2 regions of the Mycobacterium kansasii ATCC 12478 genome follow, and region 1 is predicted to be linked to the other one. Evidence: riboswitches for the same ligand, from Rfam matches in the RefSeq annotation. Region 1 holds a riboswitch; the other holds the start of a gene.
What was found. Region 1 has a riboswitch for cobalamin ahead of metE (5-methyltetrahydropteroyltriglutamate--homocysteine S-methyltransferase). Riboswitches for the same ligand answer to the same signal wherever they lie in the genome.
Positions count from the first base shown of each region.

Region 2: it holds a riboswitch for cobalamin, as region 1 does, so the genes downstream of both, MKAN_RS19515 (PPE family protein) here and metE (5-methyltetrahydropteroyltriglutamate--homocysteine S-methyltransferase) in region 1, are expected to answer to the same signal.

Region 1 is NC_022663.1:1,740,221-1,747,278, reverse strand. It holds gene MKAN_RS07380 (DUF3556 domain-containing protein) at 1-990, shown strand, start outside; gene metE (5-methyltetrahydropteroyltriglutamate--homocysteine S-methyltransferase) at 1,268-3,547, opposite strand; cobalamin riboswitch at 3,673-3,869, opposite strand; gene MKAN_RS07370 (SDR family oxidoreductase) at 3,961-4,803, opposite strand; gene MKAN_RS07365 (TetR/AcrR family transcriptional regulator) at 4,909-6,222, opposite strand; gene MKAN_RS07360 (PPE family protein) at 6,736-7,058, shown strand, end outside.
Region 2 is NC_022663.1:4,459,427-4,466,484, forward strand. It holds gene MKAN_RS19505 (histidine phosphatase family protein) at 1-215, opposite strand, end outside; gene MKAN_RS19510 (MaoC family dehydratase) at 310-1,188, shown strand; cobalamin riboswitch at 1,487-1,667, shown strand; gene MKAN_RS19515 (PPE family protein) at 1,981-3,684, shown strand; gene MKAN_RS19520 (bifunctional adenosylcobinamide kinase/adenosylcobinamide-phosphate guanylyltransferase) at 3,860-4,384, shown strand; gene MKAN_RS19525 (APC family permease) at 4,661-6,031, opposite strand; gene MKAN_RS19530 (PE family protein) at 6,245-7,058, opposite strand, start outside.

The sequences.
Region 1 (7,058 bases):
CCGTTCGTGATCTCCACCATGATGTCCAACAACCCGCTGATCCGGCCACGGTTCATCAAGCGGAGGTTCTTCGAGAAGTTTCCCGACGACCTACGGCCCGGACGGTTGTCCCGGATCATCGCCCACGTCAGCACTTTTATCGAGATGGCCGTGCCGGTGGTGTTGTTCTTCGCGCACGGCGGCTGGCCGACCGCGGTGGCGGCGTTCGTGATGGTGTGTTTCCACTTGGGCATCCTGACGGCGATCCCGATGGGAGTGCCGCTGGAGTGGAACGTCTTCATGATCTTCGGCGTGCTGTCGCTGTTCGTCGGCCATGCCGAACTCGGCCTTACCGATGTGAAAAACCCTGTGCCGGTGGGAATTCTGTTCGCCGTGGTGGCCGGCACCGTCGTGCTGGGCAACGTGTTCCCGCGCAAGATCTCGTTTCTGCCCGGCATGCGTTATTACGCCGGCAACTGGGACACCACGCTGTGGTGCATCAAGCCGTCGGCAAGCGAGAAGATCGGCAAGGGCATCGTCGCGATCGCCAGCATGCCGGCCGCGCAGCTGGAGCGCTTCTATGGCAAGGACAAGGCGCAGATTCCGATGTATCTCGGATATGCGTTCCGCGCCATGAACACTCACGGCCGGGCGCTGTTCACCCTGGCGCACCGGGCCATGGCCGGGCAGAACGAAGACGACTACGTCATCACCGACGGCGAGCGGATCTGCAGCACCGCGATCGGGTGGAATTTCGGCGACGGCCACATGCACAACGAGCAGCTCATTGCCGCGATGCAGGAGCGCTGCCACTTCGAACCGGGCGAGGTACGCATCGTCCTGCTCGACGCGCAACCCATCCACAAGCAGACCCAGGCCTACCGGCTGGTCGATGCGGCGACCGGCGAATTCGAACGCGGTTACGTGCGGGTGGCCGACATGGTGACCCGGCAGCCCTGGGCCGACGACGTGCCGGTTCACCTGCTATCGGACGAGTTTCGACGGGTGTGAGCGGCCGTTGGCGTGTCGCGTTGGCGTCGAGTGTGTAGCGAAGGCTTCCAGCGTGACTGTACGGCGGCCGAAAAGCGCTAGGGCACACCGTGGACTCACAGTCAAAGCCGTCACTGCACACTCGGCCGGGCCAGTTCGCGGCATCACGCCGGTCCTCATCACGCCGGTCCTCATCACGCCGCTCCTCCGCACGCCGCTCCGCGGCGTCGCCGAGCGTAACGCCACGGCGAGACTTCGCGCCGAAAGTCGCCGTGGCGTTACGTTCGCGAGCCCGGAACTACACGTCCGCGCGGACCTCCCGGGCCGCGGCCACCATGTTCCGCAGTGACCCGGTGACCTCATCGACGTTGCGGGTCTTCAGGCCACAGTCCGGGTTGACCCAAAGCCGCTGCACCGGAACCGCTTTCAATGCCGCACGCAGCGACTCGGCCATCTCCTGGGAACTCGGCACCCGCGGCGAGTGAATGTCGTAGACGCCCGGGCCCACACTGTTGGCGAAGCCGGCCGCATTCAGGTCGTCGAGCACCTCCATGTGCGAGCGCGCCGCTTCGATCGACGTCACATCGGCATCCAGATCCGCGATGGCGCCGATGATTTCACCGAATTCGGAGTAGCACAGATGGGTGTGGATCTGCGTCGAGTCGGCGACACCCGAGGTCGCCAACCGGAAAGCGGTTACGGCCCAACGCAAATACTCGTCCTGCTCCCCGCGACGCAACGGCAGCAACTCCCGCAGCGCGGGCTCGTCGACCTGGATGACCGCGATCCCGGCGGCCTGCAGGTCCACTGTCTCATCGCGGATCGCCAGCGCCACCTGGTTGGCGGTCTCGGCCAGTGGTTGGTCGTCGCGCACGAACGACCACGCCAAGATCGTCACCGGACCGGTCAGCATGCCCTTGACCGGCTTGTCGGTCAGAGACTGCGCGTAGGTGATCCAGTCGACCGTCATCGGGTGCGGTCGCGCCACGTCGCCGTAGAGGATCGGCGGGCGCACGCAGCGGCTGCCGTAGGACTGCACCCAGCCGTTCTGGGTGGCGAAGAACCCCTGCAGCTGCTCGGCGAAGTACTGCACCATGTCGTTACGCTCCGGCTCACCGTGCACCAGCACATCCAGCCCGAGCTGCTCCTGCAACGAGATGACGTCGGCGATCTCGGTCTTCATCCGGCGGACGTACTCGGCCTCGTCGATCTCGCCGGATCGAAAAGCCGCGCGCGCCTTGCGAATCGCCGCGGTCTGCGGATAGGAGCCGATGGTGGTGGTCGGCAGCGCCGGCAGGTGCAGGCGTGCATCCTGGCTGGCGCGACGCGCGGCCGCGTCACCCCGGTGGGCGCCCGACGCCACAATCGAGTCGATGCGGGCCCGAACCTGCCCGTTGCGCAGGCGCGGATCCCTCCGGCGCGACGCCACCGCCGCATTGGACGCCGCGATCTCCTCGGCGACCGCGTCACGCCCGTCGCGCAGGGCCCGCGCGAGCACGACGACCTCGCGCACCTTCTCCGCGCCGAACGCCAGCCAGCTGCGCAAGTTGTCGTCCAACTCGGTTTCCGGCTCCAGCGAATACGGCACGTGCATGGTGGAACACGACGTCGAAACCGCAACCGTGGCCGCCGAACCCAGCAACGTCGCCAGCCGGCCCAGTGCCGCCTCCAGGTCGGTGCGCCAGACGTTACGGCCGTCGACGACGCCGGCCACCAGCGTTTTGCCGGCCAGCTCGGGCACCCCGGCCACCGCGGTGCGCGCACCGGCCACCAGGTCCACTCCGATGGCTTCCACCGGCGTGCGGGCCAGCGCCGGCAGTGCGGCGCCGGGATCACCAAAATAGGTGGCGACGTGGATGGCGGGCCGGTTGCTCAGCGACCCCAGCGCCGTGTACATCCGCTCGGCCAGCGCCGGCGCGTCGGGGCAGATGTCGGTCACCAGCGCGGGCTCGTCGAGTTGTACCCACCGGGCGCCCTCGCCGGCCAGCAGGGACAGCAGTTCGGCGTAGATCGGAACCAGCTCCTGGAGCCGTTCGATCGGTGGGGCGGCACCGTCGACGGCCTTGCTCAGCAACAGGAAGGTGACCGGCCCGATGATCAGCGGACGCGCCGGAATACCGAGCTCCTGTGCCTCTTTGAGCTCGGCGAGCACCTTGTCGGGGTTCAGCGTGAACGTGGTCGACGGCCCGATCTCCGGAACCAGGTAGTGGTAGTTGGTGTCGAACCACTTGGTCATCTCCAGCGGCGCGACGTCGGCGTTGCCTCGCGCGGCGGCGAAGTAGCGGTCCAACCCGTCGGAGATCCCGCTCACCCGGGCCGGCAGCGCACCGAGCAGCACCGCGGTGTCGAGCATCTGGTCGTAATAGGAGAAGGTGTTGATCGGCACCGAGTCCAGGCCGGCGGCGGCCAGATCGGTCCAGGTGCCACGGCGCAAGGTGGCGGCGACGGACTCCAACTCGGATCGGCTGGTGCGTCCGGCCCAGTACCCCTCGGTCGCTCGCTTGAGCTCACGGCGGGGGCCGATGCGGGGGGAGCCGGTGATGGTGGCGGTGAACTTCTGAGAACTATGAGCGGTCACGACGTGTCCTTTACTCGACGGTGTGGTCACCGCCCGCGGACGTGCAGCCGAATCCGGTTGCGGTGCAACACCGTAACCGGTACGGCCAAACGCCCACTCCACGAGGCGATGACCCGCCGGACGCGGCGCGCCCGGCACGGCTGGCAGGTCTTCGGACTCGCAGGCGCGCACCGGTGGTGGTGCTCCTAATGGCCGTCGCTTCCCAGTCGTGCGACCAGTGCTGTTGACGGCGGTCGTTCCTGCATACCGCTGCGGGACAGTTCCGGATTCCCACCGGATTCCCTCTCGCGGGGCATCGCTAACCTGCCTCGCTCGATGCCGGCGCCGCATTGCTGCGACGACGGCAGACCAGCTGCGTGGTCCAGGTTACGCTGCGGCCCGGCCCGGTGGATCGGCTGCCAGGGCTGCGGCGGCTAGGGCATCGGGACGCGGCCCATGATCAGGTCGAGGATCGGTTTGCCCGGCGGGTAGGCGCCGGTGAGCGACGCCATGGTGTGCCCGTAGTCCACCAGCAACGTGATACCGCTGATCCCGAAGGCGGCCGCGCTGTTGAGGAACACCATGACGTCGCCCATCTGCTCGGGAGTGTGCACCTTGGAGCCGGTCTCGTCACGGTAGTCCTGCGCGTAGCTGAGCCACAGGTCCGCGTTGGCCTGGGCCAACGGGGTGTCGGTGGGCCCGGGGCAGATGGCGTTGATCCGTATCCCCTTCTTCAGCAGGGGATAGGCCTGCATCGCCACATAGGCGTTGACCGCCTTCTTGCTGAAGCCGTAGTGGATGATGCCCTCGGCCTCGTGCGCGGCAACCCAGTCCTGGGCCGCCGCGTAGTCGGGCGTGGCCAGGAACTCCTGCAGGCGCGGCAGGTCGTTGTCCCATCCCATGCCGGCGACCGAGGAGATGAAACAGATCGCCGAGCCGGACGGCAGCAGGTCGTTGTCCAGCAGCCGCTGGATCAGATGGCGATGGCCGATGAAGTTGATCTTCATCAGCTCCGGGCCTTCGGCCACCCCCGCTGCGGAGAACACCGCGTGGACCGGTCCACCGAGTTGCCCGATCGCCGAGTCGATCGATGCCGGGTCTCGCAAGTCGACCTGCAGCGACTGGGCGACGTCAAGGGTCACCGGCGCGTAGTCCATGACGGTGACGTCGGCGCCGAGTTCGGTTGCCGCCCTGGCCGCCGCGGCGCCCATGCCCGTCGCGCCGCCGACAACTAACGCCCGCTTGCCGTCGTAGCGCAGCCGATCCAGAACAGTCATGGAGATCCCTTCCCCGCGGGCCCTACGTATTCGCCGCTTACCTGCCCCACTCTAGGGAGAACATATTTTTGGTTCAATACTTTCAAACCGCGGACACAACTGGCGTCACGGCTCGCCGCGTACCGCGGCGCCGCGTAACACCGTGTCACGGGCATGAATTAGGGCGGCCCGCGGGCCGACGGCGCGAAGGATGTTCTCCGGTATCCACTGCAAGGCGATGACGGATCGTGCCAGCATCGCCAGGGACGGGGTTTCGATCCGTATCTCGTCGGAGCGGAAACCTTCGGAGAGTAGTGATTTCAGCTGCCGCAGCCGGGTGGCATACAGCCACCCCGGGTTGGGGGTGTTTGGCGGTGACTGCCGCATCCAGGCGAGCTGTATCCGGAATTCGTCGGAAAACTGATCCAGCGCATTGATATTGATCCAGCTCAGCGCGTCCAGCTTTTCGATCGGCGTGGCATCCGAGCGCAGTACGCTGACCCAGCCGGCCTCGACCTTCTGGCCGAAGGAGCGCATGATCGAAGCCAGGAGTTCGTCCTTGGATCCGATCACCCGATAGACCGTGCCGGTGCCCATACCGGCCGCAGAAGCGATGTCTCTGATCGTGGTGACTTCATATCCCCGGCGCCCGAACTCGGTTCGGGCTACGGCACGGACGCGGGCTGCTTTGTCGCCGGGGTCGGCGTCCTTGTCGTCGGTCCATGTCGCGATGGCGTCGTTGGCGGCCGCCAAGGCGCTTGATCCGTCCAGCTCCGGATCATCCGGGGGTCGGGTTGCCAACCCCTGCAGGATGATTCGGCACATCAGCCGGGCGACCTGGTCGGCTGAGGCGTGGTGCCGGATCACGTCGAGCCCCACCTGCAGCATGGTCTGGCAGATGCGGTCGGCCAACGTCGGAAGATCCATTTCCGGTTTGATGTAGCCGCTCCACCTGGCGGCGCGCAGCGTCTGCACCATCGCCTCGTGCAGCGCCGCGGGCCGCTGCTGGGTGAGCTTCATCAGTTCGGGATCCGCACTCGGTCCCTCGTAGAACGACATCTGCAGGGCTGCTTGGTGCGCTACCGCACAGTTGGCGATCGCCGATCCCAACTCGGTGATCTTCTCGGCCACCGGCCGCGAGTCCGGTTCGTCCAGTTTCTGCTGCGCGGTTAGGCCGACGCGATTCAGATCGTTTTGATAGCGGCGGATCAGTTCGATCAGGATCGCTTCTTTGGACTCGAAGTGGTGATAGAGGCTGCCCGGCAGAATGCCTGCCGCTTCGGCGATTTCCTGCAGCGACGTTCGCAATCCCGACGACGCGATCAACGACGCCGCGGTCTGCAGAATCTCGGCCCGGCGCGTCCGGGAGTCGTCGGCGACGGCTTCGTCGGGGCGATCTACCGGCTGGCGGCCTTTTGCCAACGTGTTGGCTTTTGCCATAGCTACCGGGACGCACGTCCGGAGGACCGCGGCTTGGCAGACAGCGGCTTGGCAAACCTACGCACTCGCCCTCCCGCCGAACCAAATCTTTGTTGTTGAAGACTATCAGACCGTAGACCGGTCGACGCGCTGCTGGAGGTGGTTGACAGGCCGATTCTAAAACGGGTTGTTCCGGCTGGCCGCGGATTGGCATCGGGCGGCTCCCGCGAAGCCTCACCCGTTGCGGCCCGGCGCGCGGCGCATCCGCCGGGAGGGGGCTACGTGCCGGCCGGCCCGCCCGGCGATGTGGCCCAACTGCCGGCCCTTTATAGGTGATTGACAGGTGGCTTTGAGGATATTGGCAGGAAGGTTTGGTGCGAAAGCCCTGATTTTCTGCGTCGCACCGCCTTAGCATTCGGCCGTGGCGCAAATAGTCGCACGAGGTGACTGTTGCTGCGGGTGCGTGTCGTAGTGAAGGCAGTCGGCGGGAGTGGATGTCCGAGCCGTTAATACGGCCGGAGGTTTGGGGTTGGCATGATTCCTGAGTTTGCGTGGTTGCCGCCGGAGGTCAACTCGGCACGAATTTTCGCCGGTGCGGGATCGGGTCCGCTGCACACGGCGGCTTCGGCGTGGGAGAGCCTGGCTGCGGATCTGCGGGCGTCGGCGGCATCGTTTGATTCGGTGGTCAGCGGGTTGGCGGCCGGGCCGTGGTCGGGGCCGGCCTCGGTGTCGATGGCGGCGGCGGCGACACCGTACGTGGGGTGGTTGAGTGGGGCCGCGGGGGAGGCCGAGTCGGCCGCCGTTCAGGCGCGCGCGGCGGCGACCGTTTTCGAGGCGGCATTGTCGGCCACGGTGCA
Region 2 (7,058 bases), 2.7 Mb from region 1:
TTGCCGTCGGCGGTGAGCCCGGTGCCGGGCACCTCGGTGTTGATCACTCCGTCGGCGTTGGCCTGCGATTGGGCGTTGCGGATGAAGGTCACGGTGATGTTGCGGGCCTGCGTGCCTCCGCCGCCGCAGGCGCCGACGATCATGACCGAGGCGAGCACAGCTAGGACGTTGGAGGTTTTCCAGGTCATCTTCCAGATCATGGTGCGCTTGGCCATGGCGATAGCCTGCCCTGCGGATGCCGTCGCTGGGAAGGGTTTGCGATGGTTGACTGCAGAAAAAGCTTCGATTTGGAATCGAGAGGAGACTCGCATGGCCATTGATCCCGGTGCCGTCGGTGCGGTGACCGAGCCGATGTTGTTCGAATGGACCGACCGCGAAACGCTGCTCTACGCGCTGGGAGTGGGTGCCGGGACCGAGGACCTGTCGTTCACGACGGAGAACAGCCACGGTATTGCCCAGCAGGTGCTGCCGACCTACGCGGTGATCTGCTGCCCGGCCTTTGGGGCGGCGGGCAAGGTGGGAAAGTTCAACTGGGCCAGGCTGTTACACGGCTCGCAGACCGTGCGGCTGCATGCGCCGCTGCCGCCAGCCGGAAAGTTGTCGGTGGTCTCCGAAGTCGCCGACATCCAGGACAAGGGTGAAGGCAAGAACGCCATCATCATGTTGCGCGGCCGTGGTAGCGACCCGGACAGCGGCGCGCTGGTCGCCGAAACACTGACCACCCTGGTGATCCGCGGCGAGGGCGGCTTCGGGGGAGAGCCGGGTCAGCGGCCGGTCGCCCCGGAATTCCCCGACCGTGAGCCCGACGCCCGGGTCGCCCTGCCCACGCGTGAGGATCAAGCGCTGATCTACCGGCTCTCCGGCGACCGCAACCCGTTGCACAGCGACCCGTGGTTTGCCCGGGAGATGGCCGGCTTTCCCAAACCAATCCTGCACGGGCTGTGCACCTACGGCGTGTCCGGACGCGCGCTGGTCGCCGAACTCGGCGGCGGCGTGGCCGCCAACATCACGTCGATCGCGGCGCGGTTCACCTCGCCGGTGTTCCCCGGCGAGACGCTGACCACGCTGATCTGGCGCACCGAGCCGGGCAAGGCGGTGTATCGAACGGAGGCGTCCGGGCTGGCCGGCTCCGACGGCTCCGAGGCGCGAGTGGTGCTCGACGACGGCGCGGTGGAGTACGTGGTTTAGCCGGCGCGGGTGTTGATAGGCGAAAGTGCCTGTCCCGCAGCTCTTGAGCGCCGTAGTTGCCGCTGGCCATCCGCTCGCACTCATCTGCTACGACGCCGCCGTTGAGATCGCTGCCGAAGTACTCGCGTTCGAGCATCGGTGGGTGGTACATCGAGGCGGCGTCCACTGGTGCCGTGCCATCAGGCGGGGAAACGCCTTGGGCTGGACCCAGTTTGGTGGATAGGTAAAGGCGCAGCCGGTGAATGTCACTGGATTGGACTTGTGGGGTAGTGACAGACCGGTTACCGGTGGCGACGGTGCCGCCGGGGTGCGATGATGTTGCGCGTAAGGCGATGACGAATGCAGGAAGCCGGTGCGAAACCGGCGCGGTCCCGCCACTGTAATCGGGGAGCGAACCTCATCGGCCACGGCCAAAGGCTGGAAGGCGAGGCGAGCGGCGATCCGAGAGCCAGGAGACTCGCGTCATCGTGCCCGGCGAACCTGGGGCGGTGTACCCCGGAGAGAGCGAACCGTCATGACGCATCCGAATTTCCGGCCGCCTGGCTTCCGCCATCCTCGTCCAAACGCTGATCGGGTGCCGGTGGTGCACTGCGCACGCCGGTTTGGCACCGCCGATCACAGTGTCGGTCGCCGCCGCCGCCGGCGTCTCGCGCTTGCAAGCATGACGTCGCGGCAGGTAGGGGCGTCGAAGTGCCGGCAGCACGGCGTCCCCACCGTCGGTGAGGCGGACAGCCGCGCTGCTGCTGTGCGCCCGCTGATCAGCCGGTCGGTGCATGCACTCGCGGGCGGCCGGTGATGAGCGCCATCTGGTTGGCTGCACCCCCGGAAGTGCATTCGGCGCTGCTCAGCAGCGGCCCCGGCCCGGGTCCGTTGCTGGAGTCGGCGGCAGCGTGGGATTCGTTGAGCGTTGCCTACGCCGAGACGGCAGACGAGCTGGCCGCGGTAGTGGCCGGGGCGCAGGCGGACAGCTGGGGAGGCCTGAGCGCCGAAGAATATGTGGCCGCCCATGTCCCTTACCTTGCTTGGCTGACGCAGGCCAGCACCGACAGCGCGGCGATGGCCGCTCACCAGCAAACCGCGGCTACCGCATACGCCGCCGCAGTGGCTGCGATGCCAACGTTGGCTGAGTTGGCTGCCAACCATGCCGCGCACGCAGTATTGACGGCGACAAATTTCTTTGGCATCAACACAATCTCGATCGCGCTCAACGAGGCCGACTATGTACGGATGTGGGTACAGGCCGCCGCCGTAATGGGCACCTATCACGCGGTCTCAACCGCGGCTGTTGTCGCCGCACCGCAGGCCGCGCCGGCGCCGCCGATCATGAAAGCCGACGCGGAGCTGGCCAGGGCCGCTGCGGCGGGACTGTCGAGTTCGGACCCGCTGCACCAGTTCGAGCAATGGCTGTGGCAGATGTATACCACCTTCTACAACAATGTCATTCAGCCGTTCGTCGATTGGCTGGCGAATCTGCCGTTCTTCCAAACGATGTTTGCGGGGATCGACCCTTACCTGGTCATCCTCGGCAACCCGCTTACCTATCTGAGCCCGTTGAACATCGCGTTCGCGCTTGGCTACCCGATGGATATCGGCACATATGTGGCACTGTTGTCACAAACCTTCACGTTCATCGGGGCAGATCTCGCCGCGGCCTTCGCTACGGGTAACCCGGTGACGATCGGTTTCACCATTTTATTCACCGCTGTCGAAGCCATCGGCACGGTCATCACCGACACGATTGCGCTGCTCAAGACGCTGTTGGAGCAGACTGCGGTGCTGCTCACGGCTGTGGTGCCGCTGCTGACTGCCCCATTGTTACCGATTGCGGCCGGCGCTGTGCTGGCACCGATCGGTGTCAAAGGGCTGGCGGCAGTGGCTGCGGTGCCGCCACCGCCCCCGCCCGTCACACCCACCACGCCGCCCCTTGCGGCCCTCAGCACGAGCGCCCCGACCTCGGCCACAACCCCGATTCAGGCGCCCGTGGAGGTGACCGCTCAGGCGCCCACCCCCGGACCACCGCCGCCGGCTCCCACGGCCCCACCGGTGAGCGATGCGGCGCTGGGTGGGGGGATGGACAACTTCGGGTACCTGATGGGTGGCCTGAGCGCGGATGCCAGAAGGCCCACAAGCGCCAGTTCCCGAAAGAAGGCACCAGAACCCGACACCGCCGAGGCCCCGGCGGTAACGGCCACACCTCAGGAAAAACCTCGACCGCAGTGGCGTAGCCGGGTGAAAGCCAAACGGCTCGGCCGCGGTTATGAATACCTGGATTTGGGCCCGGACGCCGACGATCCGAGCGAGCTGACGACCTCGGCGGCACCGGAGCAGGGAGCAGCGCCTCTGGGGTTCGCCGGAACCACGCACCGAGCCCGTCCCAGACCAGTCGCAGGTTTGACCACGCTCCCCGACGATATGTCGCCCGGCAGCCCACGCGTGCCGATGTTGCCAGACACGTGGGGCGTCGACTCGGCGCTGCCCCACGACTCACCGTCGTAGGGAACGATGATCTGATGTCTCGACGGGGCAGCGTGACCGCCGTCATTGCGAGGCTTCCGAACACCGCGAAAAGGTGCAGCCATCGACGGTCACAGAGCACGCGAGTCCACCAGCACACCGGCTGCCCCGGCGGTCATCATCGGTTGCGCGCGAACGAGGTGCTTACGATGACGCGATGCGGATACTGGTCACTGGCGGCGTCCGCTCGGGAAAGTCCATGCATGCCGAGGCGTTGTTGGCCAATGCCATAGAGGCTGTCTACGTCGCTCCGGGCCGCCGCGCCGATGGCCGCGACCCGGATTGGGATTCCCGGGTCGCACTACACCGCGCTCGTCGCCCGCCGACCTGGCTGACGATCGAAACCGCGGACGTCGCAACGGCTTTGTCCAACATCCGGTGTCCCGTCCTGGTGGACTGCCTGGGCACTTGGCTAACGGCTCTCATGGATCGGGAGGCGTTGTGGAATACTACGACCGCCGAGGCCTACGCTGCGGTCGAGGAACGACTGGACGAGTTGTGCGCGGCACTGGCCGAGCTGGCCGATGCGGTCGTGGTGACGAATGAGGTCGGCTTAGGTGTGGTACCCGCCCATCGTTCGGGGATGATGTTCCGCGATCTGCTGGGCACGATCAACCAACGGGTGGCAAACGTTTGCGACGAGGTGCACCTGCTCATCGCGGGTCGCGTTCTCAAGCTGTGAATCACTACCAGCAGCTGCCGGCGAGCGGTGACGTCGAGCCCGCGACGCTCGATTTCGTCGATCTACCCGAGCCGCTAGAACTCGATGCGGGCGTCGAGTGCCTTGGCGGGTATGCTATTTGCCCCGCTCTCAACGAGAAACCAAGGTGCGCAACTACTCTACTGCTGACGGGCGGCAATAGCGAACACCCCGCCCGCGTGGCGGCTGATGTGGCTGATGGGAAAGTCGCAGTCGCGTCCTGCGCCTTGGGGCGCTGGATCAGCGCCGTCCCGGTACCTAGCGATCGCAGGTTCGGTAGTAGTGCAGATAGGCGATCGCCGGCACTACCAAGAACGTGATCACCATCAACGCGATCGAGAAATAGTTGGCGCCACCCTGCGGTGTGGCGAAGATGGTCCGGTAGTCGAAGGACACCGCCAACGCCACCGAGACGGTAACGGCAGCTATCGGTAACACCTTGTCGGTCAACGGGTTTCGCTTCGCCGTCGCGTGGCTGCCGGCGGTGTCCCGAGCCAGGGCGACCAGAGCGACCGGGACGATGATGAACTGGATGAACCGTGCGATCACCGCAAGCCCGATCAGGTTCACGCTGTCAAACCGAAGTGCCAGTGGGAAAGCCAAGGCCAACGATGCAGTGATCGCGAACGCGATCATCGGGACGCCGAATCGGTTCTGTGTCGATAATCGTGCCGGCAGGATCCGGGTGTCCGACAGCGCTGTCCACACCCGCGGCGCACCGAACGAGGCGGCTACGTTGATGCCGAACATCGAGATTAGGGCGCCGAGAACGACGGTCGTGCGCAACGGACCGTCGTCGATGGCCGCCGCCAACCGCACCGTGGCGTCGGATTCGAAAACCTTGTCCGATCCCAGCAGCATCGCCACCGCGACAGCAAGCACGTAGACGGCGCCGACACCGAGGATCGCGACCGGTATGGCCTTCGGCAGCGTCCGCTCCGGCTCGTACATCTCTTCGGCGGCGTTGGCGATCGATTCGAAACCGGTAAATGCGTATAACGCCGCGATGGTGGCAAGGATCAATCCCGAGACGGCACCGTGCGCGAGCTGAATCCCACCGAACAGCGCATAGGGGGCCGGTTGGTAAACGCCTGACGCACTTGCCGTTCCGTAATGGCTCGGGTGATGTGTGACGAGGAGCCACAGGCCGCCGACGATGAAGACGGACAGCGCCGAAACCTTGCCTATCGTCGAGGTCCCGTTTGCCCATTTGATTGCCCGGTTACCGAAAATATTGATGACCAACAGCACGACGATGAACCCGAGGAACGTCAACGTCTTCACGCTCAGCAGCCCGCTGTCGTCGGCCCAATTCTTCTCTGGGAAAGCCACTTTCAACAATGTCGAGACGAACAGCGACGCCAGCACGCCCCAGGCGATGGATGCGACGATCGCATGGGTCACACCGACATAGATGCCGATTTTCTGCCCGAAAGCGGCTGTCGTATAGGCATATGATGCGCCATTGGTTTTGACGTATCTGGCAGCACTGGCAAAGACCAGTGCCATGATGCCCGCGAAAACACCCGCCAGGATGTAGGCGACGGGCGCCCACGGTCCCGCGAGCTTGATCACCGTACCGGGGGTAAGAAAGATGCCGGCTCCGATTATCGAGTTGATCCCGAGCATCACAACGCTCCGGAAGCCAAGTTTGCCGATCGCGGGTCCTCCTCATGACATCCGTTGCACGCAGTGTTAGCACTCAGTTGTTAGCACTGGACGTGCGACGGTGCCATAGATTGACGCGGGGCGCACTTATTTGCTTGTTGGGGCGGCCGAGCCGACGAGCGGCGACGTCGCTACGACGCCACCGGCGCCGGATTGCCGCCCGCGATTGCGGGGTTACGTAGCGGTTCCGTCGGCGCCATGGGTTCCGGGTACACCGAACAACGTCCCGCCGGTGCCGCCGGCGGCGCCAATCCCGCCGGTTCCTGGGTTGGCGCCGACCCCGCCGTCGCCGCCATTGCCGCCGTCGCCGCCGTTGCCAATCGTCTGAGCGTTTCCGCCCGGCCCACCTGCCCCGCCGGAACCGCCGTCGCCACTGATGCCGTTAATGCCACCGGCCACCGTGCCAGTGCCGCCGCCACCGCCTGTGCCGCCGGTCCCCCCGACACCACCTGCACCGCCGTTGCCATACAACAGTCCGCCGTTGGCGCCGGAACCACCGTCACCGGCGTTACCGCCGTTACCGCCGTTACCGCCGTTCCCGCCTTTGCCGCTGCTACCGGCGGTGCCGCCGTTCCCCCCGGTGCCGCCGTTCCCACCGTTGCCGCCGCTACCACCGCTGCCGCCGTCGCCGATCAATAGACCGCTGTGCCCACCGGAACCGCCGGTGCCGCCGGAACCGCCACCACCGCCGGTGCCGCCCGGACCGGCGGGCGCCAGAGCGATGCCGTTGATACCGGTGTTGGCGCCGCCGCCGCTACCACCGCTGCCGCCGCCGCCCGCGTTGCCGCCGTTGCCGAAGAGACCGGCGTTGCCGCCGCTGCCGCCGTTCCCGCCGTCGCCTCCGGACCCGCCGTTATTGCCGTTGTGGGCGCCGCCGGGAGCCGCGGTGTTGCTACCGCCCATTCCACCGTTGCCGCCCGCGCCGGCGTCGCCAGCCAGCCACCCGCCGTTCCCGCCGGACCCGCCGTCGCCGCCGGCACCACCGAAC